3 regions of the Novosphingobium rhizosphaerae genome follow, and region 3 is predicted to be linked to each of the others. Evidence: predicted binding sites of a transcription regulator. Region 3 holds the regulator's gene; each other region holds the start of a gene.
The links. Region 3 encodes LexA, which represses DNA repair genes until DNA is damaged. Its sites were predicted from a motif close to GTTCCNCNCTTGTTCT; they were not measured.
Positions count from the first base shown of each region.

Region 1: a site for LexA is predicted at 3,884-3,899, ahead of R9J51_RS10085 (ATP-dependent helicase). Genes of this name have one in related genera too.
Region 2: a site for LexA is predicted at 2,833-2,848, ahead of uvrA (excinuclease ABC subunit UvrA). Genes of this name have one in related genera too.

Region 1 covers NZ_CP137861.1:2,187,035-2,196,766, forward strand. The annotation lists gene R9J51_RS10080 (hypothetical protein) at 1-1,556, opposite strand, end outside; gene R9J51_RS10085 (ATP-dependent helicase) at 1,580-3,880, opposite strand; gene R9J51_RS10090 (hypothetical protein) at 4,142-4,762, shown strand; gene R9J51_RS10095 (MFS transporter) at 4,918-6,204, shown strand; gene rsmD (16S rRNA (guanine(966)-N(2))-methyltransferase RsmD) at 6,248-6,793, opposite strand; gene R9J51_RS10105 (pseudouridine synthase) at 6,798-7,994, opposite strand; gene R9J51_RS10110 (AmpG family muropeptide MFS transporter) at 8,169-9,732, shown strand, end outside.
Region 2 covers NZ_CP137861.1:2,084,311-2,094,042, reverse strand. The annotation lists gene uvrA (excinuclease ABC subunit UvrA) at 1-2,822, opposite strand, end outside; gene R9J51_RS09595 (ABC transporter ATP-binding protein) at 2,936-3,673, opposite strand; gene R9J51_RS09590 (FecCD family ABC transporter permease) at 3,685-4,680, opposite strand; gene R9J51_RS09585 (ABC transporter substrate-binding protein) at 4,677-5,609, opposite strand; gene R9J51_RS09580 (TonB-dependent receptor domain-containing protein) at 5,648-7,525, opposite strand; cobalamin riboswitch at 7,648-7,818, opposite strand; gene R9J51_RS09575 (cell wall hydrolase) at 7,988-9,304, shown strand; gene R9J51_RS09570 (hypothetical protein) at 9,531-9,732, shown strand, end outside.
Region 3 covers NZ_CP137861.1:2,617,966-2,627,697, forward strand. The annotation lists gene R9J51_RS11965 (citrate synthase) at 1-981, opposite strand, end outside; gene gltX (glutamate--tRNA ligase) at 1,031-2,497, opposite strand; gene R9J51_RS11975 (ComEC/Rec2 family competence protein) at 2,613-4,829, shown strand; gene R9J51_RS11980 (LysE family translocator) at 5,206-5,835, opposite strand; gene R9J51_RS11985 (darcynin family protein) at 5,943-6,296, opposite strand; gene R9J51_RS11990 (TetR/AcrR family transcriptional regulator) at 6,436-7,020, shown strand; gene lexA (transcriptional repressor LexA) at 7,047-7,727, opposite strand; gene R9J51_RS12000 (molybdopterin molybdotransferase MoeA) at 7,785-9,029, opposite strand; gene moaC (cyclic pyranopterin monophosphate synthase MoaC) at 9,026-9,496, opposite strand; gene R9J51_RS12010 (reverse transcriptase-like protein) at 9,504-9,732, opposite strand, start outside.

The DNA.
Region 1 (9,732 bases), 430 kb from region 3:
CCTTTATACAGCAAGGTGAATCGCGCCACGTTGCGTTCCTCGTCAGGGCGTGTGGCATCGGCGGCATTGGCGCGCAGCGTGGCCGGCGCGGCCATGGTCTGCAGCATCAGCTGGCGCAGCGTGGTATCCTTGATCGGGGAGGCGCTGGCCAGGGCCTGGTCGATCCGCCCGTCGCGCTGCCAGCGCAGCGCCAGGCCCAGTTGCGCCAGTGGCCCCTGCCACAGCCCCTTGGCGCCGCCCATCAGTTCCTGCCAGAACCCGGCCTCGTTGGCATCGTGCGCCTTGGCCAGCGCCATGCCGCGCAAGACCTGGCGGCTGAACGCCAGCGGCGTGTAGCTGGCGCTGCGCGCCGCATCGGGCAGTCGGGTGAGGATGCTGCGCGGTGCTTCGCCGGCGTAATAGGCGCGCGTGGCATCGAGCAGCCCATAGAGATCGTCGTGCCCCGCAAAGGCTGGCGCCTGCGCCGCCAGCGTTTGCGCGTCGAGCGGCATGGGCTTGGCCGGATCGAGCAGGCGCATCGCCTTGAGATCGGCAACGGCCATGAGCAGCGGCGTCTTGTCACCGCCGACCACGGCCTGCACCCCATCCGCGCGCTGGAGCAGCGCATTGTCGATTTCCTCGGCCAGATCGGCAGCGGCCGCGCTGTTGCCTGGCGTGGCGCGCAGCATGGCCTCATAGCTTTGCGCCAGCGCGGCGTCCTGCCCGGTCAGCCACAGGACGCGCCGCTTGAGGCCTTGCGCCGAAGCAGCATAGCGACCTTGCGGATAGGCCTTCAAGTAGCGGTCGATCGCTTCGCCCGCCGCTTGGGCTGCGGTCTTGTCGATTTTGTCCAAGCCGGCAAAATCGCCGTACTGGTCAATGGCTTTGGCTACCGCTTGGCGCAGGGCCACGCGGATGACCATGTAGTTTCCGGTTTCCTGTAACCACGGAGAGGCGCTGCGCGATGCACTCGCAAAGCCGACCAGCGCAGTGGGATACTCACCCTTGTAAAAGGCATCGGCGCCCAGCAGGTAATCCAGATAGCCGCGCCCGGCGGCACTGGTGGTCTTGATCGCCATGTCGGCATCCGCGCAGCCCGCCTTGGTGCGCAGGGTCATCAGCAGTGTGCGATCACTCTCAGCAACGGCCTTGTCGGCCAGCAAGGCAGCGGCAAAGGCATCCTGTGCGGCCTTGGGTGCTGCGCACTCGCTGGCCGGTTCAGAGGCGGCCGTTTCCGGCTCGGGCGCTTGCGGCCACAGCGTTTCACGCAGGCCCTTCCAGCTGAAGAACACATGGCCCAACTGGCCATCGTCCCAGTCCGGCTTGGCATAGCTCGCGCCCGCGTCGCTCACGGGTGCCAGGCTGCGCATCAACAGCAGCAGGTTGATCCGCGTGTCGTTGCCGGGGCTGAGCATCGCGCGGCCTTCGCAGGCGTAATCGGGTGCATCGAGCCGCCAGACCGGCGAACATGAGGAATCCGCGCAGGCCCAGGCAACGGTTGCCGCCAGCCCGCTTGCCCCGACCAGGGCCGCTGCGCCAACCCATGTTCTGGCCGCCCCCCGCTGCCATCCCCGCATCGCTTGTCCCCTTGCGGCCTGGCTCAGGCCGGTTTCACGAAACTGTCGAGCACGCGCTTTTCCCCGGCGCTGTCGAACAGGATTTCCAACTTGTTGCCTTCCTGGCCCTGAACCGTGCCATAACCGAACTTGTCGTGAAACACGCGCGCCCCCACGGCCACATCGCTGCGCGGCTTGCTGGCGAAACTGGCAGCGCTGCGCGTCGATTCGGCAATCTTGCGCGGCTTGGGATCGAACATCTGATTGGCCGCGCGCTGCCAGCCCGGCCCGCGCGTGCTGGCCTTGACCGGGTGGTTGCGCGCCACGTCGGCAAAGGGATCGCTCGCCTCGCTCCAGTTGGCCCGCCACATCGATGCCCCGCCCGACAGCGTGGTTTCCTGCTCGATATGGTCTTCGGGCAATTCCTCGATAAAGCGCGAGGGGATGGCGCTGGTCCACTGGCCATAGATGCGGCGGTTGGCCGCGTGCAGGATGGTGCAGCGCCGCCGCGCCCGCGTGATCGCCACATAGGCGAGGCGCCGCTCTTCCTCCAGGCTGGCGAGGCCCCCTTCGTCCAAAGCGCGCTGCGAAGGAAACACCCCTTCCTCCCAGCCGGGCAGGAACACCTGGTCGAATTCCAGGCCCTTGGCCGCGTGGATGGTCATGATCGTGACCTTCTCCTCGTTGGCCGCCGCCTCGTTGTCCATGACAAGGCTCACATGCTCCAGGAAATCGCCGAGCGTTTCATACTCTTCCATCGCGCGGACGAGTTCCGAAAGGTTTTCCAGCCTGCCATTGGCCTCGGCGCTCTTTTCCGCCTGGAGCGCGCCGGTATAGCCGCTTTCGTCCAGGATCGTGCGCGCCAGTTCGGCGGGCGAGAGCGTCGCCACCTGGTCGCGCCAGCGCAGGAAATCGCGCACCAGCGCCAGCAGCGTGTTGCGCGCGCGCGCGGGCAATTCGTCGGTATCGGCAATGTCATAGGCCGCACGCAGCAGCGGCACCTGTTGCGCTCGGGCAAAGCGGAACAGCTTCTCCAGCGTCTTGTCGCCCAGGCCGCGCTTGGGCGTGTTAAAGATCCGCTCGAACGCCAGGTCGTCCGAAGGTTGGCCCACCAGCCGGAGATAGGCGAGCGCATCGCGCACTTCGGCGCGTTCGTAAAACCGGAAGCCGCCGACGATGCGATAGGCGAGGCCGATCTGAATGAAGCGGTCTTCGAATTCGCGCGTCTGGAACTGCGCGCGCACCAGGATCGCCACGCGATCCAACGGACAGCCCTCGCGCTCCAGCCGCTCGATCTCCTCGCCCACGCGGCGCGCTTCCTCGGGCGCGTCCCACACGCCGATCACGCGCAGCTTGTCGCCGCCGTCCTGCTCGGTCCACAATTGCTTGCCCAGCCGCTGCGCGTTCTCGGCAATCAGGCCCGATGCCGCGCCCAGGATATGCGGGGTGGAGCGATAGTTCTGCTCCAGCCGGATCACCTTGGCGCCGGGAAAATCCTTTTCGAAGCGCAGGATATTGGCCACTTCCGCGCCCCGCCAGGAATAGATCGACTGATCGTCGTCCCCCACCACGCAGATGTTCTTGCGCACTTGCGCCAGGAGCCGCAGCCACAGGTACTGCACCGCGTTGGTGTCCTGGTATTCGTCCACCATGATATAGCGGAAGCGGTCCTGCCAGGTTTGCAGCACATCGCGATGCTGGCGAAAGATAGTCAGCATGTGCAGCGTCAGGTCGCCGAAATCGCAGGCGTTGATGGTGCGCAGCCGGTCCTGATAGAGGCCATAGAAATGCGCGCCGCGCCCATTGGCATAGGCTTCGTTTTCCCCGGCATCCAGGTCGGCCGGGGCAAGCCCGCGATTCTTCCAGCGGTCGATCAGCCCGGCCAGCTGCTTGGCCGGCCAGCGCTTGTCATCCACGCCTTCGGCCTGGATCAGCTGCTTGAGCAGGCGCAACTGGTCATCGGTATCGATGATGGTGAAGGAACTGGTGAGCCCCACCAGTTCGGCATGGCGGCGCAGCATCTTGGCCGCGATCGAATGGAACGTGCCCAGCCACGGCATGCCTTCCACCGCCGGGCCGATCAGATGCCCCACGCGCTCGCGCATTTCGCGCGCCGCCTTGTTGGTGAAAGTGACACACAGGATCTGCGAAGGATAGGCCAGGCGCTGGCGCAACAGGTTGGCAAGACGCGCGGTCAGCGCGGCGGTCTTGCCCGTGCCGGCGCCGGCCAGCATCAGCACTGGCCCGTCGGTGGTCAGCACGGCCTCGCGCTGCGGCGGGTTCAGGCCGGAAAGCCAGTCGGGTTCTGTTCCAGCGGCATGGGAAGGGGGGGCAAAGCTCGTCACCGTGGAACAAGTAGGGAACTGGATGCGCGCGCGCAAGGCGGATTTGCCCCGAGCCATTTGCCATCGGACGCGGTGATTGCCGGTTATTCATCTGTCATACATCAACAAAAACACGGTTTGTCGTATGCCAAGGGCAAGTCGATCGGCTGATCGACGCAAGATCACGCCTTGCCGATTGGGCGGAAACGAAATGAAGGGATGGGGCGTAACTTGGACAAATTCTGATCTTGGGAACAGGAGAAGATCCCCATGCGAAAGATCATGTCTATCAGCGCTTTTGCGCTTGCCGTTACTTCGATCCCGGCTGCACTGCACGCCCAGTCGGCCGCTACCACCCCGCCCGCGACTGCGGATGCGGCCGCTGCCGCAGCGCCTGCCGGGCCGTTTTCGATGACCACCGAGCAGAAGGGTCAGTATGATACCTGGCCGGCCGATCTGAAGGCCAAGTATGATGCCTGGCCCTCGGCGCAGCAGGAATACTTCTGGTCGCTCAATGCTGACCAGCAGAAGGGCTGGTGGGCGCTGAACGATACCCAGCGTGGCCAGGTCTACGCGATGACGCCCGACCAGCGCGCCCAGATCTGGCCGTCGATCGTGGCGCAGGTCCAGGGCCGTGCCACGGCATCGGCTGCCGGAAGCACGCCGCCGGCGCCCGCCGCCGGTGCTGACGCCCAGGGCAGCACTTCGGGCGGCATGGCGGCCAACACCGCGCCCTCGCCCGCCCCGGCGGCTGATGCTGCCACGGACAGCGGCAGCAACGCGACGGCCGGCAGCAACAGCCAGTACGCTGCGAACAGCGATACCAGCGCGATGCCCGCCAAGAAGTATCCGGTGTGTTCGCGCACCGTCACGGACAACTGCCGCAACCGCGGCGGCGTGTAACCGACAAGCCCTGAAGGGTCGCAACACTGTTGCCCTGACAATGGGACGGGCCAACGGGGAAGGGGTGCCGGGAAACCGGCGCCCCTTTTGCGTGCGGTGCACAAGATCATTGTTCGCTTGACAACGCACCGGCCGGCGGGAACGTCGCGTGCGTTATGACCGCGCCCACCCCGCTCCACGCCGTCCATCCCATCCGCCAGCACGGCCGGATTCTTGCTGCCAGCCTGGTTGGTACGGCGGTCGAATTCTATGACTTCTATATCTATGCCACGGCAGCGGCCCTGGTGATCGGGCCGCTGTTCTTTCCGGCCCAGGCGCCCGAGGCGCAAGTGCTGCTTTCGTTCATGACATTTGGCCTGGCCTTCGTGGCGCGGCCCGTGGGGGCCATCGCGTTCGGCCATTTCGGTGATCGCGTGGGGCGCAAGTCTACCCTGGTGGCCAGCCTGATGCTGATGGGCGGATCGACCATGCTGATCGCGTTCCTGCCGACTTATGCCATGGCGGGGCCGGTGGCGCCCGCGCTCTTGTGCCTGCTGCGTTTCGGCCAGGGCTTTGGCTTGGGCGGCGAATGGGGCGGGGCTTCGCTGCTGGCGGTTGAAAATGCGCCCAAGGGCTGGGAAGCGCGCTTTGGCGCGGCGCCGCAATTGGGCGCGCCGCTCGGCTTCCTGTTTGCCAACGGGCTGTTCCTGATCCTCGGACTGACTTTGCCCGAAGCCGCCTTTGCCAGCTGGGGCTGGCGCGTGCCGTTCCTGGCCAGCGCGCTGCTGGTCGGCCTGGGCCTGTGGGTGCGGCTCAAGATCGGGGAAACCGCCGCTTTCCGTGAAGCGGTGGAAGCCGCGCCTCCGCCCAAGGTCCCGGTCGGCCGCCTGATGGCCGATCATCCCGGTGCGGTCTTGGCCGGCATCGCGGGCGTCGTCGCCTGCTTTGCCATCTTCTATCTCGCCACCACTTTCGCGCTTTCATTTGCCACCACCAAGCTCGGCTATGCCAAGCAGGAATTTCTGGCGGTGCAGCTGGCCGCCAATTTCTTCCTGGCTGCGGGCATCGCGCTGGCTGGCTGGTGGGCAGACAAGCGCGGGCCGGCCGCCGTGCTGCGCGTGGGCGCAGGCCTCACAGCGCTGGTCGGGCTGGTCTTCGGCTTGGGGCTGGGATCGGGGCATCTGCCGTTGGTCTTTGCCACGCTGGCCCTGGCGCTGTTCGTGATGGGGCTGGTCTATGGCCCGCTCGGCGCCTGGCTGCCCACGCTCTATGCCGTGCCGGTGCGCTACACCGGCATTTCGATCGCGTTCAACGTGGGCGGGATCATCGGCGGCGCGCTGGCGCCGTTCGCGGCACAATTGCTGGCGGCGCGCGGTGGCACGGCCAGCGTGGGCCTGTTCCTGACGGTGGCAGGGGCGGTGACTTTGGCGGGTGTGCTGCTGGCGCCCAAGCCAGCGCGCTAGGGGCCTGTCCTGAAGCCTGTCGAAGGGCGCCAGCGCTGCCCTGTCAGGCCTTCAAGCGCAGCAGCGTGAGCCGTGCCTTGCCCACCTTGCGTTCGCTTTCCACTTCGCAGGCCTTGATCTGCGGCGCTTCGTCGGCGTGGGTTTCCAGGCTCACCCAGGTGCCTTCGCCGATCCAGCCCAGCCGGACCAGCTTGTCCACCGCCACCGCGCCCGCGCCGGTGCCATAGGGCGGATCGAGCAGGATAAGGTCCAGCGGTTCCTTGACCGGTCCCAGTGACAGGACGGACGAGGCGCGCACATCGGCCTGGGCCTGCACGCGGAAGGCGGTGAGGTTGGCACGGATCGCGCGGATGGCGGCCGCGTCCTGTTCCACGAACAGGCAATGCGCCGCCCCGCGCGACAGCGCTTCCAGCCCCAGCGCACCCGATCCGGCAAACAGATCGGCCACTTTGAGGCCTTCGAAATCGCCCAACCGGCTGGTCAGCATCGAAAACAGGGTCTCGCGCGTGCGGTCCGACGTGGGGCGGGTGGTGTCTCCGGCGGGCGCGTTCAGCTTGCGTCCGCGCCATTGCCCGGCAATGATACGCATTCGTTCAATTTTCCGTGTTGGGCGTGGCCGGCTTGGCGGGCTGGGCACTCTGGGCCGGCTGGGCTGCCTGCGCGGGCTGGGTCTTGAGCGTCTTGCGGAAGCGCTCGACCAGAACCTGCGGCACTTCCTCGGCCCCGCCGCGGGGCAGGTCGGCCAGCTCGAACGGGCCATAGGCGGTGCGCAGCAGGCGCGAGACCTGCAGGCCCAGATGCTCCAGCACGCGGCGCACTTCGCGATTCTTGCCTTCGGTCAGGGTCATTTCGATCCACTGGTTGCGGCCGGTGCGCCGCTCCATGTTGGCGTCGATCTGGCCATAGTGAATGCCTTCGATCTCGATCCCCTCGATCAGCTCTTCCAGCTGGTTCTGCGAGATGTCGCCAAAGGTGCGGGCGCGATAAGTGCGCGGGATGCCCGTGGCGGGCAGCTCCAGTGCGCGCTTCAATTCGCCGTCGTTGGTCAGCAGCAGCAGGCCCTCGGTGTTGAGGTCCAGCCGTCCCACCGGCATCACGCGCGGCGTGCCCGGCGGCAGCGCGTTGCGCAGCGCGTTGTAGATCGTGGGCCGACCCGAAGGATCGCGCTCGGCCGTGATCAGGCCGGCCGGCTTGTGAAAGCGGAACACGCGGGTGGGGGCGGCGGCGGCGATCAGCTTGCCGTCCACGCTCACACCCTTGAGGTTCTTGAGAATCGTGGCGGGCGTGGTGACGAGTTCATCGTTCAGGCGCACGCGCCCTTCGGTGATCAGGCGCTCCACTTCGCGGCGCGAGGCAACGCCGGCGCGGGCAAGCAGCTTGGCAATGCGTTCGCCCTCGCGGCCTTCCTCGCGCGGCTGGGCCGGCGCGGCGGCGGGCTTGGCTGCGGGCCGGGCAGCCGCCTTGGCCGGATGGTTGGCGATGCGGAACGGGCGTTCGCCCTGCTGCGGGCGGGTGAGCGAGCTGGCCTGGGCCATGCCGCTCGGCCGATCGTCGCGCCGCGCTGCGGGCTTGGGCGCAACCGGCTTGGGGCTCAGCTTGCCTTCGATCTTGGCCGCGGGCCGTGCCTGCGGCTTGCCCGCTGGCTTGGCGCCGGGCTTGCTGCCGTCACGCGGCGCGGCGCGGTCTGCGCGCGGCGCCGGCTTGCCATCGGGACGGCGTGTACTTGCGGCCTTGTTGGAAGCGGCGGGCCGTCCCGGGCGGCCGCTCCTGCCTTTTGGGGGAAGTGTCATCGCCGGCCCATAGACCATTGGCGCCTTTGCGTCAAAGTGGCGGCGGATGGGGGTGCTTGGGGCTTCGACAAGCTCAGCCCGAACGGCACTTCGGTCGTGAAATCCGTTCGCCCTGCGCTTGTCGAAGGGCCTTCCCCGCGCCTAGGGTGCCCAGCGAGCAACCAGGAGACCACGATGGCATCGGCCCCCGCGCCACAGAAACCCAAGGGCTGGCGCCTGTTCAAGCTGGCGCTGCAATCGCGCAAGTCGGCCACGATGCTGGGTTTCGGGTTCTCCTCCGGGTTGCCCTATGCGCTGCTGATCGGCACGCTCAACGCCTGGCTGGGCGAAGTGAAGATCGATCTGGCCACCATCGGCGTGCTGTCGTGGATCGGGCTGTCCTATTCGTTCAAGTTCCTGTGGTCGCCGCTGGTCGATCGCCTGGCGCTGCCGGGGCTGGAGCGGCTGGGCCGCCGCAAGAGCTGGATCGCGCTGTGCCAGGGGGTGCTGGTGCTCAGCTTTGCCGGGCTGGCCGCCACCGATCCCACCCATGCCATCGGCACTTTTGCGCTGTTCGCGTTCCTGGGCGCGCTGGCTTCGGCCACGCAGGACGTGGCGATCGATGCCTGGCGGATCGACGTGGCCGACGAACAGGCCAGCGTCGAGCTGCTTTCCTCGATCTATCAGTTCGGTTATCGCATCGCTTCGATCGTGGGTGGGGCGCTGGCACTGGTCATGGCCGGGCGGATGAGCTGGCCGCTGGTCTATCTGCTGATGGCCGGGCTGATCGGCCTGGTCTTCGTGGTCACGCTGCGCGCGCCCGATACGCCGCGCGCCGAGCAGGGCGCCTTGCACGCCACGCTGGGGCAGGTGGGTGAACTCAACGCGTCCGCCCGCACTGCCGCGCTGGCGGTGGTGGGGGCCAGCTGGGCCTGGGCGATTGCCACGATCGTGCTGTTCATGGTCAAGATGCTCAGCCCGCTGGGGCCGGGGGAAAAGCACCCCTCCGTCGCCAGCTTCACGCGCGAAACCGGGCCGTTGATCGTGCTGGCCACGGTGGCCGTGCCGCTGCTGGTTTCGGCGGTGGTCAACGCGCTCAAGACGCGGCAGGTGGCCGTACTTGCCGCGCCCGACATGGCCCATGGACCGGTGCGCACGGCGATGAACCATCTCTATGTGGCGCTGGTGGCGCCGCTGGCCGAACTGGTCGGCCGCTTGCGCTGGGGCGTGCTGATCGTGGTCGGCATGATCCTGACCTACACCTTGTGCTACAACATGTGGGCCAGCTTTGCCTTTCCGTTCTATCTGGAATTCCTGCACTATTCCAAGGACGAGGTGGCTTTTGCCTCCAAGCTTTTCGGCATTTTCATGACCATTGCCGGGATCAGCCTGGGTGGCTTCCTGTTCGTGCGGCTGGGGCGCATGCCCACGATCCTGATCGGTGCGGTACTGCCGATCCTGGGCAATTTCGTCTATGCCGATCTGGCCGAAGGCGCCCCGTTGATCGACCGGGTGGGCCATGCCATTGGCCTCCACGCATTGTTCGGCGCGTTCGGGTTCGATGATCGCATGGTGCGCCTGCTTCTGGCGATCAGCTTTGAAAACATCTCCACCGGCATCGCCGGGGCGGCGTTCGTCGCTTATATGTCGGGCATCGTCAGCCGTAGCTACACCGCCGTGCAATATGCGCTGCTGTCCTCGCTCACGTTCCTGATCGGCTCGCTCGGGCGCGGGATCGCGGGCGAGGCATTCGACCTTT
Region 2 (9,732 bases), 530 kb from region 3:
ATCCAGTCGGCGGTCTTGATCACATCCAGGTTGTGTTCGATCACCACCACGCTGTTGCCCTGGTCCACCAGGCGGTGGAGCACTTCCAGGAGCTTGCGCACGTCTTCGAAGTGCAGGCCGGTCGTGGGTTCGTCGAGGATATAGAGCGTCTTGCCGGTGGAGCGGCGGGCCAGTTCCTTGGCCAGTTTCACGCGCTGGGCTTCGCCGCCCGATAGCGTGGTGGCCTGCTGGCCCACTTTCACATAGCCCAGCCCCACTTCGTGGAGCATGGCCATGCGCTCGCGGATCGGGGGCACGGCCTTGAAGAATTCCACCGCGTCTTCGATCGTCATGTCGAGCACGTCGGCGATGGAATGGCCCTTGAATTTCACTTCCAGTGTTTCGCGGTTGTAGCGCTTGCCGCCGCACTCCTCGCACGTCACGTAAACGTCGGGGAGGAAGTGCATTTCGATCTTGATCAGGCCATCGCCCTGGCAGGCTTCGCAGCGGCCGCCCTTGACGTTGAAGCTGAACCGGCCGGGCTTGTAGCCGCGCGCCTGCGCTTCGGGCAGGCCGGCAAACCAGTCACGGATCAGGGTGAACGAGCCGGTGTAGGTGGCCGGATTGGAGCGCGGGGTGCGGCCGATGGGCGACTGGTCGATCTCGATCACCTTGTCGCAGTGTTCGAGGCCCTTGATCGCATCATGGGCGCCGGCCACCACGCGCGCGCCGTTGAGCATGCGCGCCGCGCCGGCCTGGAGCGTGTCGATGGTCAGGCTCGACTTGCCCGAGCCGGACACGCCGGTGACGCAGCAGAACGTGCCGAGCGGAATCTTGGCCGTCACGTTCTTGAGGTTGTTGGCCCGCGCGCCTTCGACCACGATCGACAGGCCATTGCCCTTGCGCCGCTTCTTGGGCACTTCGATGCGGCGCGCGCCCGTCAGGTATTGGCCGGTCAGGCTGTCTTCGCTGGACAGGATATCGTCCAGCGTGCCTTGCGCCACGATTTCGCCCCCGTGCACGCCCGCGCCCGGCCCCAGATCGACGATATAATCGGCCGTGCGGATCGCGTCTTCGTCGTGCTCCACCACGATGACCGTGTTGCCGAGGTCACGCAGGCGCTTCAAGGTTTCGAGCAGGCGGTCGTTGTCGCGCTGGTGCAGGCCGATGGAGGGTTCATCGAGCACATAGAGCACGCCCGAAAGACCCGAGCCGATCTGGCTGGCCAGGCGAATGCGCTGCGATTCCCCGCCCGAGAGCGTGCCGGACGTGCGATCGAGATTGAGGTAATCGAGGCCGACATTGTTGAGGAAGCCAAGCCGCTCGTTGATTTCCTTGAGGATGGCCTTGGCAATCTGGCTCTGCTGGCTGGTGAGCTTGCCATCGAGCGTGGCGAACCATTCCAGCGCATCGCTGACCGACAGGTGCGTGGCGGTGGAAATGTCGCTACCGGCCACTTTCACGCTCAGCGCCTCGGGCTTCAACCGCGCGCCGTTGCAGGTTTCGCAGGGCTGCGCGGTCTGGAACTTGCCCAGTTCCTCGCGCATCCAGGCGCTTTCGGTCTGCAGCATGCGCCGGTTGAGGTTGCCGATCACGCCTTCGAACGCCTTGGAGACGGTGTAGCTCTTCTTGCCGTCGATGAAGGTGAGCGGCACGGCCTTGCCGGCGGTGCCGTGGAGGATCACGATCTTCACTTCGCCCGGCAGCTTGTCCCAAGGCGTGTCCAGGCTGAACCCGAAATGCCCGGCCAGGCTGGCGAGCACCTGCATGTAATAGGGGCTGGGCGGGTTGGACTTGGCCCAGGGCACGATGGCGCCCTGCTTGAGGCTGAGATGCTCGTTGGGCACCACCAGTTGTGGATCGAACAGCAGCTTTTCGCCTAGGCCATCGCAGGCCGGGCAGGCCCCCTGGGGCGCGTTGAACGAGAACAGGCGCGGTTCGAGCGCGTCGAGCGTGAAGCCCGAGACGGGACAGGCGAACTTTTCGGACAGGACGATGCGGTTGTCGGGCAGGCCCGCGCCCTTCAACTGGCCCTTGGCGGCGCCCTTCTTGGCCTTTTCCGGCGGCGCCTCGCCATTTAGTTCCGCCACGGTGGTGTCGGCCAGGTCGATATAGACCAGGCCATCGGCCAGCTTGAGCGCCTGTTCGAAACTGTCGGCCAGGCGCGTCTGGATGCCGTCCTTCACCGCGATGCGGTCGACCACCACTTCGATGTCGTGCTTGTACTTCTTGTCGAGCGCCGGGGCGTCTTCGATGGCAAACATCTCGCCATCGATACGCACGCGGGTGTAGCCCGCCTTCTGCCACTCCGCCAGTTCCTTGCGGTATTCACCCTTGCGGCCGCGCACCACGGGGGCGAGCAGATAGGCGCGCGTGCCTTCGGGCAGGGCCATCACGCGGTCGACCATCTGGCTGACGGTCTGCGCGCTGATCGGCAGGCCGGTGGCCGGTGAATAGGGAATGCCCACCCGCGCCCAGAGCAGGCGCATATAGTCGTAGATTTCGGTGACCGTCGCCACGGTGGAGCGCGGGTTGCGGCTGGTGGTCTTCTGCTCGATGGAAATGGCGGGCGAAAGGCCGTCGATGTGCTCCACATCGGGCTTCTGCATCATTTCCAGGAACTGGCGCGCATAAGCCGAAAGCGATTCGACATAGCGCCGCTGCCCCTCGGCATAGATCGTGTCGAACGCCAGGCTGGACTTGCCCGAGCCCGACAGGCCGGTGATCACCACCAGGCTGTCGCGCGGCAGATCGACATCGATGCCCTTCAGGTTGTGCTCGCGCGCGCCGCGCACGGAAAGGGTGGTCAATGCGCTACGCGCACGAGTGGATGCGGTCGACATGAAGGGCGGTGTTCCAGATTTGTTCGATTCACGCAAGCCTGTCGCAGCGCAGCAATAGCCGCGCAAGATGGCTGCGTGGGCAAGGACGATTGATCTGGAATGTGGGAAGCCGGTCAGCCGATCGCAAGCGCGCGGCTGCGCCCGTCTCCTACCCAGCGCGCCTTGACCCCCCACACGCTGGCCAGCACCTCTTCGGCCAGGGCCACGTGCGGCGGGCCATTGGCCGCCACGGTGCCGCGATCGAGCACGATGACGTGATCGGCGTGGTTCATCGCCAGCGCTAGATCATGCACCACCACCACCACGCCCACGCCCTGGCCGGCCAGGCGGCGAAAATGGGCAAGCAGCGCCTGCTGGTGCGCCAGGTCGAGCGCGGCCAGTGGTTCATCCGCCAAGACCCAGCGCGGCTGCCCGGCCAGCACGCGGGCGAGCAGGGCGCGGGCGCGCTCCCCGCCCGAAAGCGTGCCCACCTCGCGCCCGGCCAAGGCATTGAGATCGAGTGCGTCGAGTGCGGCCATGGTGGCGGCGGCGTCCACCTTGGCCGGGGTGCGGTGCGGCAGGCGGCCCAGCCGCACCAGCGTTTCCACCGTCACGTTCCATGCCACTTCGCCGGCCTGGGGCAGATAGCCGATCGCCATGGCCCGCTCGCGCCCGGTCAATTCGCCCAGGCGGTGCTGGCCCAGGCACACGCGGCCCGCGTCAGGCTCTACCAGGCCGGCCAGGGCGGACAGCAGGGTGGACTTGCCCGCGCCGTTCGGCCCGCAGATCACCGTCAGGCGCCCGGGCGCAAGGCCTGCGCGCACTTCGCGCAGGCGGCCCACCACGGTTACGGCTTCGGCAACAAGTTCCATGCGCGCCCCTTTCAGGCGAGACCACGCCGCAGGCGCAGCAGGAGGTGCAGGAAGAACGGCGCCCCCAGCAGGCTGAGCGCGATGCCCAGGCGCAGTTCCCCGCCCGCCAGCGGCAGGCAGCGACACAGCGCATCGGCGACCAGCAACAGCAGGGCACCAGCCAGCGCGCTGGGCAGCAGCAGGCTGGACGGGCGGCGATCGGTGAACGGGCGGACAATGTGCGGCACCATCAGCCCGACAAAGCCGATGACCCCGGCGGCCGAAACCCCGGCGCCCACCACCAGCCCGACGCCCAGCACCATCATCCAGCGCAAGGCCGCGGGATCGAGCCCCATCGACCGCGCGGCCAGTTCGCCCAGCGTCAACGCATCGAGCGACGGCCCTGCCCGCCACAGCACGGCAAGGCCCAGCGCGGTGAGCGGCGCGGCCAGCGCGACATCGTGCCAACTGCGGTCGGTGAGCGCGCCCATCAGCCAGGTCACGATCTCGGTCAGGGCAAAGGGATTGGGCGCCAGGCTGATCGCCAGGCTGGTGAGCGCGCCGGCAAGGCTGGAAAGCATCATCCCCGCCAGGGTGAACAGCGCCACCCCGCCGGCCAGGCCGGTGCGCGGCCCCGAAGCGATCAGGGCGAGCAGGACCATGCCGCCCGCCGCGCCTGCCAGGGCCATGGCCGGTAGCGCGAAAGGCTGCACCGCAAAGCCCATGAACAACGACAATACAGCACCCAATGCAGCCAGCGGCGCCACCCCGAACAGGCCGGGATCGGCCAGCGGATTGCGCAAGTATCCTTGCATCGCCGCGCCTGACGCGCCCAGCCCGGCGCCCACCACCACCGCCAGCACCGCGCGCGGCAGGCGCAGTTGCGCCAGGATTACCGTGGCATTGGCACTGTATGGGGCCCCGGCTGGATCGAACGGATTGATCCACACCTGCCCCGCCATCAGGCACAGCGGAAACAGCAGCAGGAGCAGCGTGGCCAGCACCACGGGCAGAGCGGCTCGGTTCATTGCGGCCTACCCAAAGCTTTGTCCAACGCAGGGCCTTCCAGTTCGCGGCGCACCGCCACCAGCCGATCGAGCAGGCGCGGAATCGTGGGGCCACCGCAATAGATGAGATTGGGCGCGATCGGGGCGCGCGCGGTGTGCGTCAACGCAGCGAGCGCGGGGTGGAACAGCAGCCGGTCTTCGTCCGGGCCGGTGCCTGGCACGATCGTGCCCGGTGCCGGGCCCACCGCCAGGATCACGCGCGGCGGATCGGCCAGCATGCGCTCCAGCGGCAGGCGTTCGGATTGGCCCAGCCCGCGCTGCGCGCTGAAATTGGCAAAACCCGCCTGGCTCATCAGGTCAGAGACCAGCGTGTGCTGGCCCGGCACCAGCCCGCCCGGCTCCCACAACACGGCCGGAATGGGAACATGGCCGGGCGGCGGCGCAGCCTCTGCCACGGCGCGATCGATCTGCGCCAGCAGTGCCGCACCGCGCTCTGGATGGCCGGCCCAGGCGGCCAGGCTGCGGACCTGCGCGCGCGCCGCAGCCAGCGAATCGGCAATGCCCACCGTTTCCACGCGCAGCCCCATGCTGCGCAGCGCCGCCAGCGTGGCCGGATCGGCATAAGTGCTGGTCACCACCAGGTCGGGATGAAGCGCGACCACGCTTTCCACGGCGCCATCGGTGGAGGGAAAGCGGCGCGCCTCGGCCACGTCCATCGAGGTTTGCGCAGGATCGCGGCTGTAGAAGGACAGCGCCAGAATCTGCCCGCGGTCGGCCACTTGCGCCAGCACCGCGTCGCTGCACGGGTTGAGCGAGACGATACGCGGCAGGGCACCTGCGCCATGCGCCGCCTCACCGGCCGGGGCAACCCGCGCGCATCCCACCAGAGCCAGGGCCAGCAGTGCAGGCAGGCGGCGGCAAGACAAGCGGGGCAGCACACGGCCGATCACGTCAAGGTCATTCCTTTCGCTGGTGCCGCGGCGCGCCATCAGTAGCGCAGGCGCACCCCGCCAAACACCGAACGACCCAGCGCGCCATAGCCCGCTGCCGTCACCAGCGGCCGATCGAACACGTTTTCCACCCGGCCGAACAGTTCGGCCTGATGAAGGATCGGCAGGCTGGCGCGCAGCGTGGTGACGCTACCGCCCGACAGCTTGATCGAATTGGCCGCGTTGTCAAAGGTTTCGGATTGAAAACGGATATCCGCGGCGAGGGCCAGGCCGGCCCAGGGCGTGGTCCAGTCCAGCGAAGTGGTCAGCGCGTGGCGCGGACGGCGCGCCAAGTCCTTGCCGAACGTGGCCGCGCCAGGGGTGCGATCGGTCGCTTCGGTATAGGCATAGGCGATCTGCCCCTTGACCCCTGGGCTGAGCGTGGCGCCCACTTCCAGTTCGGCGCCCTGCGCGCGCGCCTTGCCCACGTTGTCATACACGCCATAGGCATGGCCGGTGCACAGCGCGCTTTCCACCATGTAGCACGAGACGTAGGTGATGAGGTTGCGCGTATCGCGGCGGAACAGCGTGAGCCCGGCGTGGAACGTGCCGTCTGCGCTGGTATAGGCCAAGCCGGCATCATAACTGCGGCTGCGTTCGGGATTGAGATTGGCGTTGCCGTAATCGGGCGAAAGCAGTTGGTAGAGCGTGGGCGCGCGGAAGCCTTCGCCATAGCTGGCGTTGAACCGCAGGCCGCGCAGCACTTCCACGGTGCCGTTGGCCCCGAGGCTCACGTTGCTGCCGAACTGGCTCTGTTCGTCATAGCGCACGCCGCCGGCAAGGCTGGCCTTGGCACCATACCAGCCGAGCATGGCATGGCCGCTGGTCAGGTGCGCGCGCTGTTGCGCGTCAAAAGTGCTGTCGAACCGGGTCCATTCGCGATCCGCGCCGAAATCGAGCGCGAAATCGGCCGGCAGCGCATAGCGGCCGTTGAGTTCCACCCGCTCGCTACGGCCGTTGTAACCGTATTCGAACGTGTCGTCTGCTCCGCCGGTGTAATAGCGGCGGCGCGTGTCCGACAGGGCATAGCCTGCGTCCAGCGTGAGGGCGCCGCCCGCGTAATGCACCCCGGCACGGCCGAAGAACTGCCGGGTGGTGGTATATTCGGGGGTATCGCCGAAATTGAAATCGGCGTCATAGCCATCGATCTGGGTCTTGCCATCGGCATAGCGGGCGCTGGCCACCAGCGAAAGCGTGTCGGTCAGGTTGACGCGGCCCTTGCCGCCCACGCGCCACTGGTCATAGCCATCGCGTTCCGTGCCATTGGCTGCGGCCGAGACGCCATCGGTGGTGGCATAGCCGCCGCCCAGCGAGAAGGCATAGCGATCGCGCTTAACCCCGGCGACCGCCTCGGCATCATAGCTGCCGCGCGAGCCGGCTTCGGCCGAAGCTTCCGCGCCGTCGATCTCGCGCGTGGTCACCGCGATCACCCCGCCGATGGCCGAACTGCCCCAGATGACCGAGTTGGAGCCGCGCAGCACTTCGATCCTTTCGATGCCGCCGCTGGTCAGCGTGCCGAAATCGAACCCGCCCGAAGGCGCGGACGGGTCTTCCACCCGTACGCCATCGACCAGGACAAGGGTGTGCTGCCCTTCCCCGCCGCGCAGGCGCACGGCCGTCTGCGCGCCAAGCCCGCCGGTGCGCGAATAGGTCAGCCCCGGCACGCGTTCGAGCACGCGGGTGATATCGACACCCTGCACCGCCTCGATCGTTTGCAGCGGCACGACGCTGATCGCCTGGCCGGTCTGGTCGAGCGACAGGGCGCTGCCGGTGGCCAGGACGGTGATTTCTGCGCCATCGGATGGTGCAGCTTCCTCGGCATGGGCAGGCATGGCCAGCACGAGCGTGGCGGCCAGCGCAAACAGCGAAGTCTTCATGGTCTTTTCCTCCCGGCCCATGGACAGTCTTGCCGTCCATGGCGCGAGGGTCCGCCGGGCCCCGGGCGGAAACTCGTCACGCTTGCGCCCGGTACACCCCGCCCGGCCGCGGAACGACCACACACCGGCAGGTTTCCTGGCTCATCCGAAGTCATCGCGACACGCCGGCCTTCCCAGCCCGCGTGGGGGCCAGTGGCGCACAAAGGGCGTGGCGCTCGTCCGGAAACAGTTGCGGGGGCAGCGCCGGCTTTGGTTCCGGCTTCCCTCTTAGCCCGCTTGCGCGGGCACCGGTGGCGTCTGCCGCGGCCGATAGCGCCCCCTGTACCATGGGGCAAGCCCGCGGCAGAATTTAACCAAGCGGTAGCGGGGTGTGCCTTATCGGGACGAAGCCATTTACCCCCGTGCATGGTTGCCACGCAGCGACTAACGCACCATTGCAAGATCAGGCCCCTGCCCGCCCTTATGCCAGACCCGAGTCCCTTCACCGGCGCCACGCCCACCCTGCCACCCGAAGCGCTGATGCCGCCGCCGGGGCCGGAAGAGCGCGCGATGCTGGCGCAGCGGCGGCAGGCCGATGGCGCGTTGCTTCAGGCGCTGACCCTGGCCCCGGTGCGGCCACGCGATTTTGCCGCACGCATCCGCCGGCGCGACATGACATCGTGGCGGCACCAGCACCGCGCAGGCTCGCGCCTGGCAGAGCGCGCTGCCGGCATTGCCGCGATCGGCGCGCTTGGCCTGGTGCTGGGCGCGGTGGGTTGGGGATCGCCGGGGATCGATGCCGCGGCCGCGCACGATCGTAACGGCCTGCAACCATTCGAGCGCGCGGGCGAAAGTTTCCCCGGCTCGGCATTCTATTACGTTTCGGCCCAGGACAGCGGCCTGCTGGCTCCGCAGGACGCCGCGCGCGCCTGGGACCGGCAGGTGGCCGCGATCCATGGCGACGCCGACGACGCGCCCACGCTTGCGGCCTGGGCGCGCAATCCCGCGGCGCGGCCGCTGTTTGCCTCGGGCAGCGGCGAAGACCGCTGGCGCGCGCTGCAATGCCTGACCACCGCGATCTATTACGAAGCCGCTTCGGAACCCGATGCCGGCCAGCGCGCGGTGGCGCAAGTCGTGCTCAACCGCGTGGCCCATCCCGCTTTTCCCAAGACCGTGTGCGGCGTGGTCTACCAGGGATCGGAACGGCCCGGCTGCCAGTTCAGCTTCGCGTGCGACGGCGCTATGGCGCGCCGCCCGGTGCAGCAGTTCTGGGACCGCGCGCGGCGCGTGGCCGCCGATGCCCTGGCCGGCAATGTCTTTGCCCCGGTTGGCCTCGCCACGCATTACCATACCAGCGCGGTGCACCCGCTGTGGGCAGACAAGCTTGCCTTCATCGGCACGATCGGGGCGCATCGCTTCTATCGTTGGGCCGGCACGGCCGGCCTGCCGGCTGCTTTCACCGGCACGTATCGCGGTGCAGAGCCGCTCGCCGCCCCGCATCCGCGCAGCTGGGTGCCCGTCGCGGCGGATCTGGCCGATCCGCTGACGCTGGAAAAAGCGTTCGAGGATGGCCGCATGGCCGCACTGGAGCGCACGACCGCCGGGCCGGGCGGTGCGCCCCTGGCACAACCGGCAGGCACGGGCCTGCGTGCGGTCGATTCGCCCTTGCGCGGCATGGCGCCGGCCGGCCCCGCGCTGTCGGGCACGCCCCTGCCCGGCGCGCCGAGCGGGCAACTGCGCCCCGAAGCGAGCGAGGCTTATGAAAACGCGGGCAAGTGGATTGCCCAGCCGCACGGCTGAACCCACGCGCCGCTGCGGCACGGCCACGCCGGGCCACTTCACTTCCACCGCCATGGCAGCATCAACGGGTCGTTTACCGTCTCGTCTCATCCCCTGTTAGCGCGCACCCCCTTAGAAGGACGGCAGAGCTGCTGCGGATTTCAGCCCGCTTGCCGCTTTCAACAAGGAAAAAGCCGAATTTACGCGAAATTTCGGTGTCGCAACGAACAATGGAGACCATCTGCGCATGCTGCGTTTCGCCCCTCGCTATGGCATGATCTCGCCCTGTCTCCGCCGGCCCGCCGGCCGGCCGGCCCATGCGGCCAACGACAATCCCGGCTGGGCCAGCCTGCGCCAGGCCAATGGCACCGCGCACGCTTCGCCGGGCCGGATGATGGCCGCGCGCGTGGCTGACAATCTTGCCGACGATGCCCTGCTGGCCCAGGCGC
Region 3 (9,732 bases):
GAACACTTCGCGCACAGTCTTCTGCATCACCGTGGCGCGCGGATCGTAGTTCTTGTAGACGCGGTGGCCAAAGCCCATCAGGCGGAACGGATCGTTCTTGTCCTTGGCGCGCTCGATGTAGTGCGGGATCTTGTCGGGCGTGCCGATCTCGCGCAGCATGTTGAGCGCCGCTTCGTTGGCGCCGCCGTGTGCCGGGCCCCACAGGCAGGCAATGCCGGCCGCGATGCAGGCGAACGGATTGGCACCCGACGAGCCGGCCAGGCGCACGGTCGAGGTCGAGGCGTTCTGCTCGTGGTCGGCGTGCAGGATGAAGATGCGATCCATCGCGCGTTCGACTTCGGGGATCACTTCATATTCCTCGGCCGGAACGCCGAAGGTCATGCGCAGGAAGTTGCCGGTGTAGGACAGGTCGTTGCGCGGATAGAGGAACGGCTGACCGACCGAATACTTGTAGGCCATCGCCGCGATCGTGGGGATCTTGGCAAGCAGGCGATGCGAGCTGATCGTGCGGTTCTGCGGATCGGCGATATCGGTCGAATCGTGATAGAACGCCGAAAGCGCACCGACCACGCCGCACATCACGGCCATGGGGTGGGCGTCACGGCGGAAGCCGCTGTAGAAGCTGCTGAGCTGTTCATGCACCATGGTGTGGCGCGTGATCGTGCGGGTGAAGCTGTCCAGCTCGTCCTTGTTCGGCAGTTCGCCGTTGAGCAGCAGATAGCTCACTTCCATGAAGCTGGAATGCTCGGCCAGCTGGCCGATCGGATAGCCGCGGTGCAGCAGGACGCCTTCGTCACCATCGATATAGGTGATCGCGCTGTCGCAGCTGGCAGTGGAGGTAAAGCCCGGGTCGTAGGTGAACTTGCCCGACTGGCCGTAAAGCTTACGGATGTCGAGGACGTCCGGCCCGATGGTGCCGCTCTTGACCGGAAGGTCGATGGTCTTGCCATCAATGGTCAAAGTAGCCTGATTGTCGCTCACGCTAGGCTCTCCTGTACAAAGAAACAGTGTGTTCTGTGTGCTGCCCTCGTCAGGCAGCGTGGTCACGCAAACGGGCCAGGCTCTCCTCCTTGCCGAGGAGAACCAGGACATCGAAAATTCCAGGTGAGGTCGCTTGTCCCGTCAGGCTTGCGCGCAAAGGCTGGGCGATTTTGCCCAATCCCACTCCCAGCTCCTCGGCCATTTGCTTGAGATTGGCCTCCAGCGCCGGCGCTGTCCAGTCGTTTGCGCCCTCAAGCCGCGTCACGACTTTGGCAAGGATTGCCCGCGCATCCGCGGTCAGCAACCCTTGCGCCTTTTCATCGAGCGCCAGCGGGCGTTGGGCAAACAGGAACACCGCACCCTTGGCCAGTTCGTTGAGATCGGCGCTGCGCACCTTGAGCACCGGCATGGCCTCGACCAGCTTGGCGCGGTCGTGCGCGGGCACGAGCGATTCCAGGCGCGGCGCAACCAGGTCGGCCAGGCGCGCATCGTCGGCTTCGCGCAGATAGTGCCCGTTGAGGTTGAGCAGCTTCTTGAGGTCGAACCGCGAGGCGCCCTTGTTGACATTGGCGATGTCGAACCATTCCACCGCCTGGTCGCGGCTGATGATTTCCTCGTCGCCATGGCCCCAACCCAGGCGCAGCAGATAGTTGAACACCGCTTCGGGCAGCAGGCCCATCTCGTCGCGATAGGCGTCCACGCCCAGTGCGCCGTGGCGCTTGGACAGCTTGGCCCCATCGGCGCCATGGATCAGCGGGATATGGCCATAGACGGGGTCGGGCCAGCCACCCTCGATCGCGTCCATCGCGCGGATCACCACGAGCTGGCGGAACGCATTGTTGATGTGATCGTCGCCCCGGATCACGTGGGTCACGCCCATGTCATGATCGTCGACCACCACGGCAAGCATATAGGTGGGCGTGCCATCGCCACGCAGAATGACGAAATCGTCGATTTCCACGTTCTGCACGGTGATCGTGCCCTGAACGGCATCCTCGATCACGGTTTCGCCCTCGCGCGGCGCCTTGACGCGGATGACATAGGGCTTGTCCGCCGGCCAGGTGGCCGGATCGGCATCGCGCCATTCGCTTTCGAGGCGGAAGGGGCGGCGCTCTTCCTGCGCCTTGGCGCGGCGGGCGGCGAGTTCTTCCTGCGTCAGATAGCAGCGATAGGCGTGCCCTGCGTCCAGCAACTGGTTGGCGACCTGCGCATGGCGATCGGAGCGGGCGAACTGGAACACCGGATCGGCATCGCCGCCCAGGCCAAGCCAGTTGAGACCGTCGAAGATCGCGTCGATTGCCGCGTCCGTGGAACGCGCGCGATCGGTATCCTCGATGCGCAGCAGATAAGTGCCGCCGTGATGGCGGGCATAAAGCCAGTTGAACAGAGCGGTGCGGGCACCACCGATATGCAGGAAGCCCGTGGGCGATGGAGCAAAGCGGGTGACAACGCGTGCTGCCGGGCTGGCGCTGGCCGTGCCCGATCCTGCAGAAACGGTGTCAGTCTGGCTTGCCATCGAGGGCGCATTCCTTCCTATTCGGCGCATGGCCGGTTCTCTCGCGACACCGCTTGTTCGTCCTGCGCCGCAAGGCGAAGGCGCTGGTGCCGGCCCGGTTGAAACCGGTCTTGATATGGGACCGAACGGGCTCGGGCGCCATTGGGCCAAAGCGGCGCGTTTGTCCAGCATGCTCGCGCATGCGAATGCGTGGATCGATCAACGCGGGACTGAGCGCGGTCCCTGGCTAAGTGTAGCGTTTGCCGCGGGAATCTGCGCTTGGGTGGTGCTCCCGGGGGTATACCACTGGGTTGCTTTTCTGGCTGGAATCGGTGGAATTTTGCTGCTGGTGCTGCCTCGCGATCGAGACGGCCGACTCGCCCATTTGCGACTGGCCGTGCTTTCGCTGGGGCTGATGGCGGCGGCCGGCTGCGCCACGATCTGGGTCAAGTCTGCCTTTTTGGGCACGCCGCCGATTCCCCGGCCCATGCTCGCCGTGCTGGAAGGCACCGTGGTCGATCGCCAGGTTCAGGCCGCGCAAGGCCGCATGCGGTTGACGCTGGCCACCCAGATCCTGTTGCCGTCGGGCATGGTGAGGGCCGGGCAGGTGCGGATCAACGTCCCGCTGCCGCCGGGCGATTCGGCCGGCAGCGACACCAGGCTGGGCGATGGCGCGCGGGTGCGCCTGCGTGCGCGCCTGATGCCGCCCGCTCCGCCGATGGTGCCCGGTGGCTTCGATTTTGCCCGCAGCGCATGGTTTTCGGGATTGATGGCGACGGGCAGCAGTGTGGGCCCGCTCACGCTGATCGCGCCCGCCCCGCCGGGCACGCGGCTCGATGCCGTGCGCCAACGCCTGGCCGATCATATCCGTGCGCAACTGGGCGGATCGCCCGGCGCGATCGCCGCTGCCTTTGCCAGTGGCGATCGCGGCAGCATTGCGCCGAGCGACGAAGACGCGATGCGCGACGCGGGCCTGACGCACCTGTTGTCGATCAGCGGCTTGCACGTCAGCGCCGTGGTGGGCGCGGTCTATTTCATCACCGCGCGGTTGCTGGCGCTGGTGCCGTTCCTTGCCCTGCGCCTGCGCGTGCCGCTGGCCGCCGCGGCAATGGGGGCGCTGGCCGGCATTGGCTATACCCTGCTGACCGGCGCAGAAGTGCCCACGATCCGCTCGTGCCTGGGGGCGCTGCTGGTGCTGCTGGCCTTGGCGCTGGGGCGCGATCCGCTCTCGCTGCGCATGCTGGCGGTGGCGGCGTTCATCGTCATGCTGTTCTGGCCCGAAGCCGTGGTGGGACCCAGTTTCCAGATGAGCTTCGGCTCGGTCATCGCGATTATCGCGTTCGACAGTTCGGCCCCGGCGCGGCGGTTCCTGGCCCACCCGCACGAAGGCTGGCCGATGCGGCTGGCGCGGCACCTGGCGCTGGTGCTGGCCACCGGCCTGGTGATCGAACTGGCGCTGATGCCGATGGCGCTGTTTCATTTCCACCGCGCCGGCATCTATGGCGCGGCGGCCAACGTGGTGGCGATCCCGCTGACCACGTTCGTCACGATGCCGCTGATCGCACTGGCGCTGTTTCTCGATCTGGCCGGCTGGGGCGCGCCGGCCTGGTGGGCGGTGGGCAAATCGCTCGATGGCCTGCTGTGGCTGGCCCATGTCACCGCCGCGCAGCCGGGCGCGGTGACGCTGATGCCGGGCATGCCGGGATGGGTGTTCGGCCTGCTGGTGGCGGGCCTCCTGTGGCTGGCGCTGTGGACCGGCAAAGTGCGGCTGTGGGGTTTCGTGCCCATATGTCTCGGCGCCATGCTGACAGCGTTGCAGCCCACGCCCGATGTGCTGGTGACCGGCGATGGGCACCATGTCGGCCTTGCGGGCGAAGGGCCCGACCTGCTGATGCTGCGCGACACGCGCAGCGACTATACCCCGTCCACGCTGCTGGAAAACGCCGGGCTGGAGGGTGAGGCGCGCAGTCTCGACACCTGGCGCGGCGCGCGGTGCAACGAGGATTTCTGCCGCGCCGTGCTGGTGCGACAGGGCCAGGCTTATACCGTGCTGATGAGCCGGGGCCGCGACCGCGTTGACCTACGCGAACTGGCCCGCGCTTGCTCCCACGCCGATATCGTCATCGCCGATCGCACCCTGCCGGTCACGTGCCACCCGCGCTGGCTCAAGGCCGATCGCCGCCTGTTGCGCCAAACCGGCGGGCTGGCGATCTACCTCGCCAGAGGCAAAGTGGTGACTGTTGCCCAAGGCGAAGGCCAGCACGGCTGGTTTCCGGCGCCGGAGCCGTGGGCGAGGCGCCCTGCCTTGGCGGGGACGCAGCCCTGCTGCCAGACGAAGGTGGCTGGGCGGTGATGCCGGCGTTGGCAGCGCTGGACGGCTGCGTGGATGATCTGATGCAAAGCTGGGGCTGTAAGCGACGATGGCGGAAGCCCCGCCAGCCTCGGGGTTAGTGTATTGATCCTGGCGATTTTCCCGGCGGTCCGTTGCAGGCCGGGGAGCAAGCCCAACTGCGCTTTCGGCTCGGCGTGGACGCTGATGGAAGCCCGAGCGCTTGGCGAACAACAGGATCCACCGTGGATTCCGATAGCAAGTTTGCCCAATCCAGTTGCGCCGCCCTGATGCGGCGCGCCCGCTTCCGGCCGTTATGCGATGCAGCCGGCCAGTCGACAAAGGGCTGGTTTTTCGGCCAAGTGCATTACGTTTTCCCGCGAAGGTGAAATTCTGCGGTCTAGCGGGCGGAGGAAACAGCCAGCTTCAGGCCGAAGCCCACGAAGACCCCGCCCGTCAGACGATCGAGCATGGTAACAAGGCGAGGTTTCTGCAGGGCCGTGCCCAGTCGCGCGGTGGCTGCGATCAGCGCCGCGAACCAGACCAGTCCCAGCACGACATGGACGCAGGCCAGCCCGAACGAATAGGCCGCCACGTTTGTGCCAGGCGGCACGAACTGGGGCAGGAAGGTGACGTAGAACACACCCACCTTGGGATTGAGCAGGTTGGTGAGGAAGCCGCGCCAGAACGCGTTCGTCGCCGTGTTGGCGCGGGTTGAACCGGCGCCGCTATCCAAGGAGCCGCGCGGTTTCCACAAGAGCTTGATGCCCAGCCACAGAAGGTAGGCCGCGCCCGCCAGTTTCACCACGGTATAGGCGATCTTTGAGGCGCCCAGCACAGCGCCGAGGCCGAGCGCGGCCGCCGCGCCCCAGGCCAGGCAGCCAAGTGCGATCCCCAGGGCAGCGCGCGCGGCGGCAGGCTTGCCTTCCACCGCTGCCGCGCGAAGCACCAGTGCCGTGTCTACACCCGGCGTGATCGTCAGGATGGCAACAGCTGCGAGAAACGCGAGCAGCAAGGTGATTTGGGCCATGTGCGCTTCTACCATGCTGGCCGATCGCGAGCCAGTTCTTGCCGTGCCGGTTGTCCCGGCGCCGGCGGCGTGGGGCGGGCGGCCGGCTCGTCCCACGCCAGCGGTGCTCAAGCCGTTAGGGCTGGCCGATCATAATTGTTGGCATAGGCGTTCTCGACGCCGGGCAGGATTTCGACGATCGAGAAATACCGGTCCCAAAACGGGGTTTCGCGCAGGCTTTCGACCAGCAACTCGTAGCTGTGGTGATCGACTGCTTCCCACATCCACACGTCGGTGACGCGCGTGGCGTAGAATTCCACGTCGAAAAAGCGCAGCGACACCCTGTCGGCATATCTTTCGAGGATCGGGCTGACATGCTCGCCCAGCAGGGCGAAGCGGCGATCGATGGAGAAGCCGAGCCATTCGGGCGAGGTCTTCACCAGCATGAAGACGGTGAGCGCGGGGGTAAATTGCTTGGTCATGGTGCATCCTTGCATCGTGCAGTGAGGCCCCTAGAATGCGAGCAGATCATCACATTTGGCTACTCGCATTCCCGCCATGCCCGAACCGTCTCCCCCTCCGCGCCAGGTCCCCCGGAAACTGCCGAGACAGGCGCGGGCGGTGGAAACCGTGGCGGCCATCGTCGAGGCGGCGGCTCGCATTCTGGAGCAGGGGGGAATCGCCGCGCTGACCACCAACGCGGTTGCGGCGCGGGCGGGCGTCAGCGTGGGTTCGCTCTATCAATATTTCCCCGGAAAGGAGGCGCTGGTTGGCGCGCTGATCGTGCGCGAGACATCGATCCTGATTGCCGAGTGCGAAGAGGCGCTGGCGCGCGTTTCAGGCCAGGAGGCACTGGTCCGGATGATCGGCGCGGCCGTGGCCCATCAATTGCGACGGCCCAAGCTGGCGCGCCTGCTCGATGTGGAAGAGGCACGAATGCCGCATGACCCGGAAACGCAGCGCGTATCGCGCCATCTCCATGGGATTTTGCGCACTGTTCTGATGCAAACCGACCTTGGCACGCAGAGCGATCTGGACGAAGCGGCGCACGATGTGATGGCCATCGTCAAAGGGATGATCGATGCCGCCGGCGAGCGGCAGGAACAGGACCAGGCCGCGCTCGCCGGGCGGGTGTGGCGGGCGGTCCATGGCTATCTTGCCACTGCCGCCCCGCCTGTTGCGGTCATCCCCATGGCGGATGCATGATCATCCGCCGCGGCGGGCATCAATGATCAATGATAGCGGCGTAGCAGCCCGGCGAGTTTGCCTTGCACTTCCACTTCGTCGGGCGCGTAGAACTGCGGGTTATAGGCCGCGTTGGCAGGATCGAGCCGGATCTGGCCCTTTTCGTGGTGGAGGTATTTCAGCGTGGCTTCCTCACCACGCACCAGGGCGACGACGATTTCACCGTCGCGGGCGGTGTTGGTGCGGCGCACCAGGGCATAGTCGCCATCGAGAATGCCCGCCTCGATCATGGAATCGCCGGACACTTCAAGCGCGTAGTGCTCGCCAGAGCCGAGCAGGGCGGCGGGCACGGGCAGCATGGCCGAGCCTTCCAGCGCTTCGATCGGGGCGCCGGCGGCGATGCGGCCGTGCAGCGGGATTTCGATCACGTCGTTCGCCGCCACCGGAGTGGGGCGGGCCGCCGCAGGAGCGGGGCGTGGCGTGGCATTGCGCGGGGCAGCCTTGGTGGCCAGGCTTTCCGGCTCACGGATCACTTCAAGCGCGCGGGCGCGGTTGGGCAGGCGACGAATGAAGCCGCGCTCTTCCAGCGCGGAGATCAGGCGGTGCACGCCAGACTTGGACTTGAGATCGAGCGCTTCCTTCATTTCTTCAAACGAAGGGGAAATGCCGGAATCATCAAGGCGCGTCTGGATGAACGAGAGCAGTTCGTGCTGCTTGCGCGTGAGCATCCGCAAGTCTCCTTTGGCGAACGAATGCGGAACGAATAAGCAACCAAACCGAACCCGTCAAGCAAATCCGCCAAAATCGAGCAGATAGATCGGCACAAGGCTCCCTTCCGGTTGCATCGGTACGCCGGGTTCGCGCCGCACCAGGCAATTGGCCCGCGCGATGGGGGAAATGGCGCCAGAATCCTGCAGCGGATCGAGCGTCACGCCGTGGCCATCCCATGTGCCACGCAGGAATTCGGTGCGGCTGCCGCCAGCGGGCAACGCCTGGGCCAGCGCGGCATGGAGCGGCGCGGGCAGGGGTTGCGCTGCGCCCAGGGCCGCGCGCAGCAGCGGCAGCAGGAACAGATGCGCCGTGACATAGGCCGAGGCCGGATTGCCTGGCAGGCCGAGGATCACCTGCGGGCTGGCGAGCGAGGTTGCGGCGCGATGGCCCACCAGCAGCGGCTTGCCCGGCTTGATTGCCACGCGCCAGAAATCGATGCGCGCGCCCACCGCTTCCAGCGCCGGACGGACGAGATCGTGATCGCCCACCGAAGCGCCGCCGCTGGTCACCACCACATCGGCGTCGCGCACGCCATCGATGGCGGCGGCCAGGGCATCGAGCCGATCGGGCACGGGGCCGATGCGCCGCACGTCCACCGGCAGGGCCGCGGCCATGGCGGCCAGCATCGGCCCGTTGCTGGCCGGGATCTGGTGCGGCAGCAGGGGGCGGCCGGGGGCGGCGAGTTCATCGCCGCTGTCGATCACCGCCAGGCGCAGGCGGCGGCGCACCGGCACATGGCCGTGCCCGGCGCCGATCGCCAGGGCAATCTGCGCGGCGCCAAGCCGCGTGCCGGTGGGCAACAGCGGATCGTGCGTGGCAAAATCCATCCCGGCCGGGCGGATGTGCCGCGACGGCGGGCTGGGCGGGGTGCCGGTGAGCATGAGCGCATCGCCCTGGCGCGCGGCGTCTTCCTGCAAGAGCACGCAATCCGCGCCGGCCGGCATGGCCGCACCCGTGCTGATCCGCACCGCCTCGCCATGCCCGACATTGCCGGCAAACGGATGGCCCGCCGCGCTTTCGCCCAATACCGTCCACGGCCCGGGCAAATCCGCGCCACGCAGGGCATAGCCATCCATGGCGGAAAGCGCAGTGGCCGGTTGGGTGCGCGCGGCCAAGAGCGGGGCGGCAAGGTAATGCCCCAGCGCTTCGGCCGTGGCGCGATGTTCTACCGAAAGATGTGGCGCCATGGCGACCAGGCGGGCCTGCGCGTCTTCCAGTTGGAGCGGAGGCTGGCGGCCGTTGCTAACCGGGCTGGTCATGGCGCAGACCAATCGCCCGACTTGCCGCCGCGCTTGGCCACCAGGCGGACCGCGTCGATCACCATGCCCTTGTCCACCGCCTTGGCCATGTCGTAGATTGTCAACAAGGCCACGCAAGCGGCTGTCATCGCTTCCATTTCCACGCCGGTCTTGGCGGTGAGAGAGGCTGTTGCGGTGCATTCCACACCCTGTTCGACGAACGCGAATTCCACCGCCACGGCATCGAGCGACAGGGGGTGGCACAGCGGGATCAGTTCGCCGGTTTTCTTGGCCGCCATGATCCCGGCGATGCGCGCGGTGGCCAGCACATCGCCCTTGGGCACGGTGCCATCGCGGATCGCGGCAAGGGCGGTGTCTGACATGCGGATCATGCCGCGCGCCACGGCCACGCGCTGCGTGGGCTGCTTGGCGCCGACATCGACCATGCGTGCATGGCCCTGGGCATCGAGATGGGTAAGCTGCGTCATGCCCTGCTCATGCCATGTGCGGGAAAACGCGCAAGTCCTGTTGCTCGGCCAGTGGCTGTGGCGGAGCCAACCCGGCGCGCAGATAGTCCAATGCGATGCCGGCCAGGTTCTGCGCGCGGCCGACATGGCGCACCCGCACGCGGGAAAATGAAACGAGGCCGTTCCGATAGGCTGCCAGGTAATCGGCCGAGGCGGGATGGGCGGCGGTGCGACCCCGGATCTGATCGATCACGAAG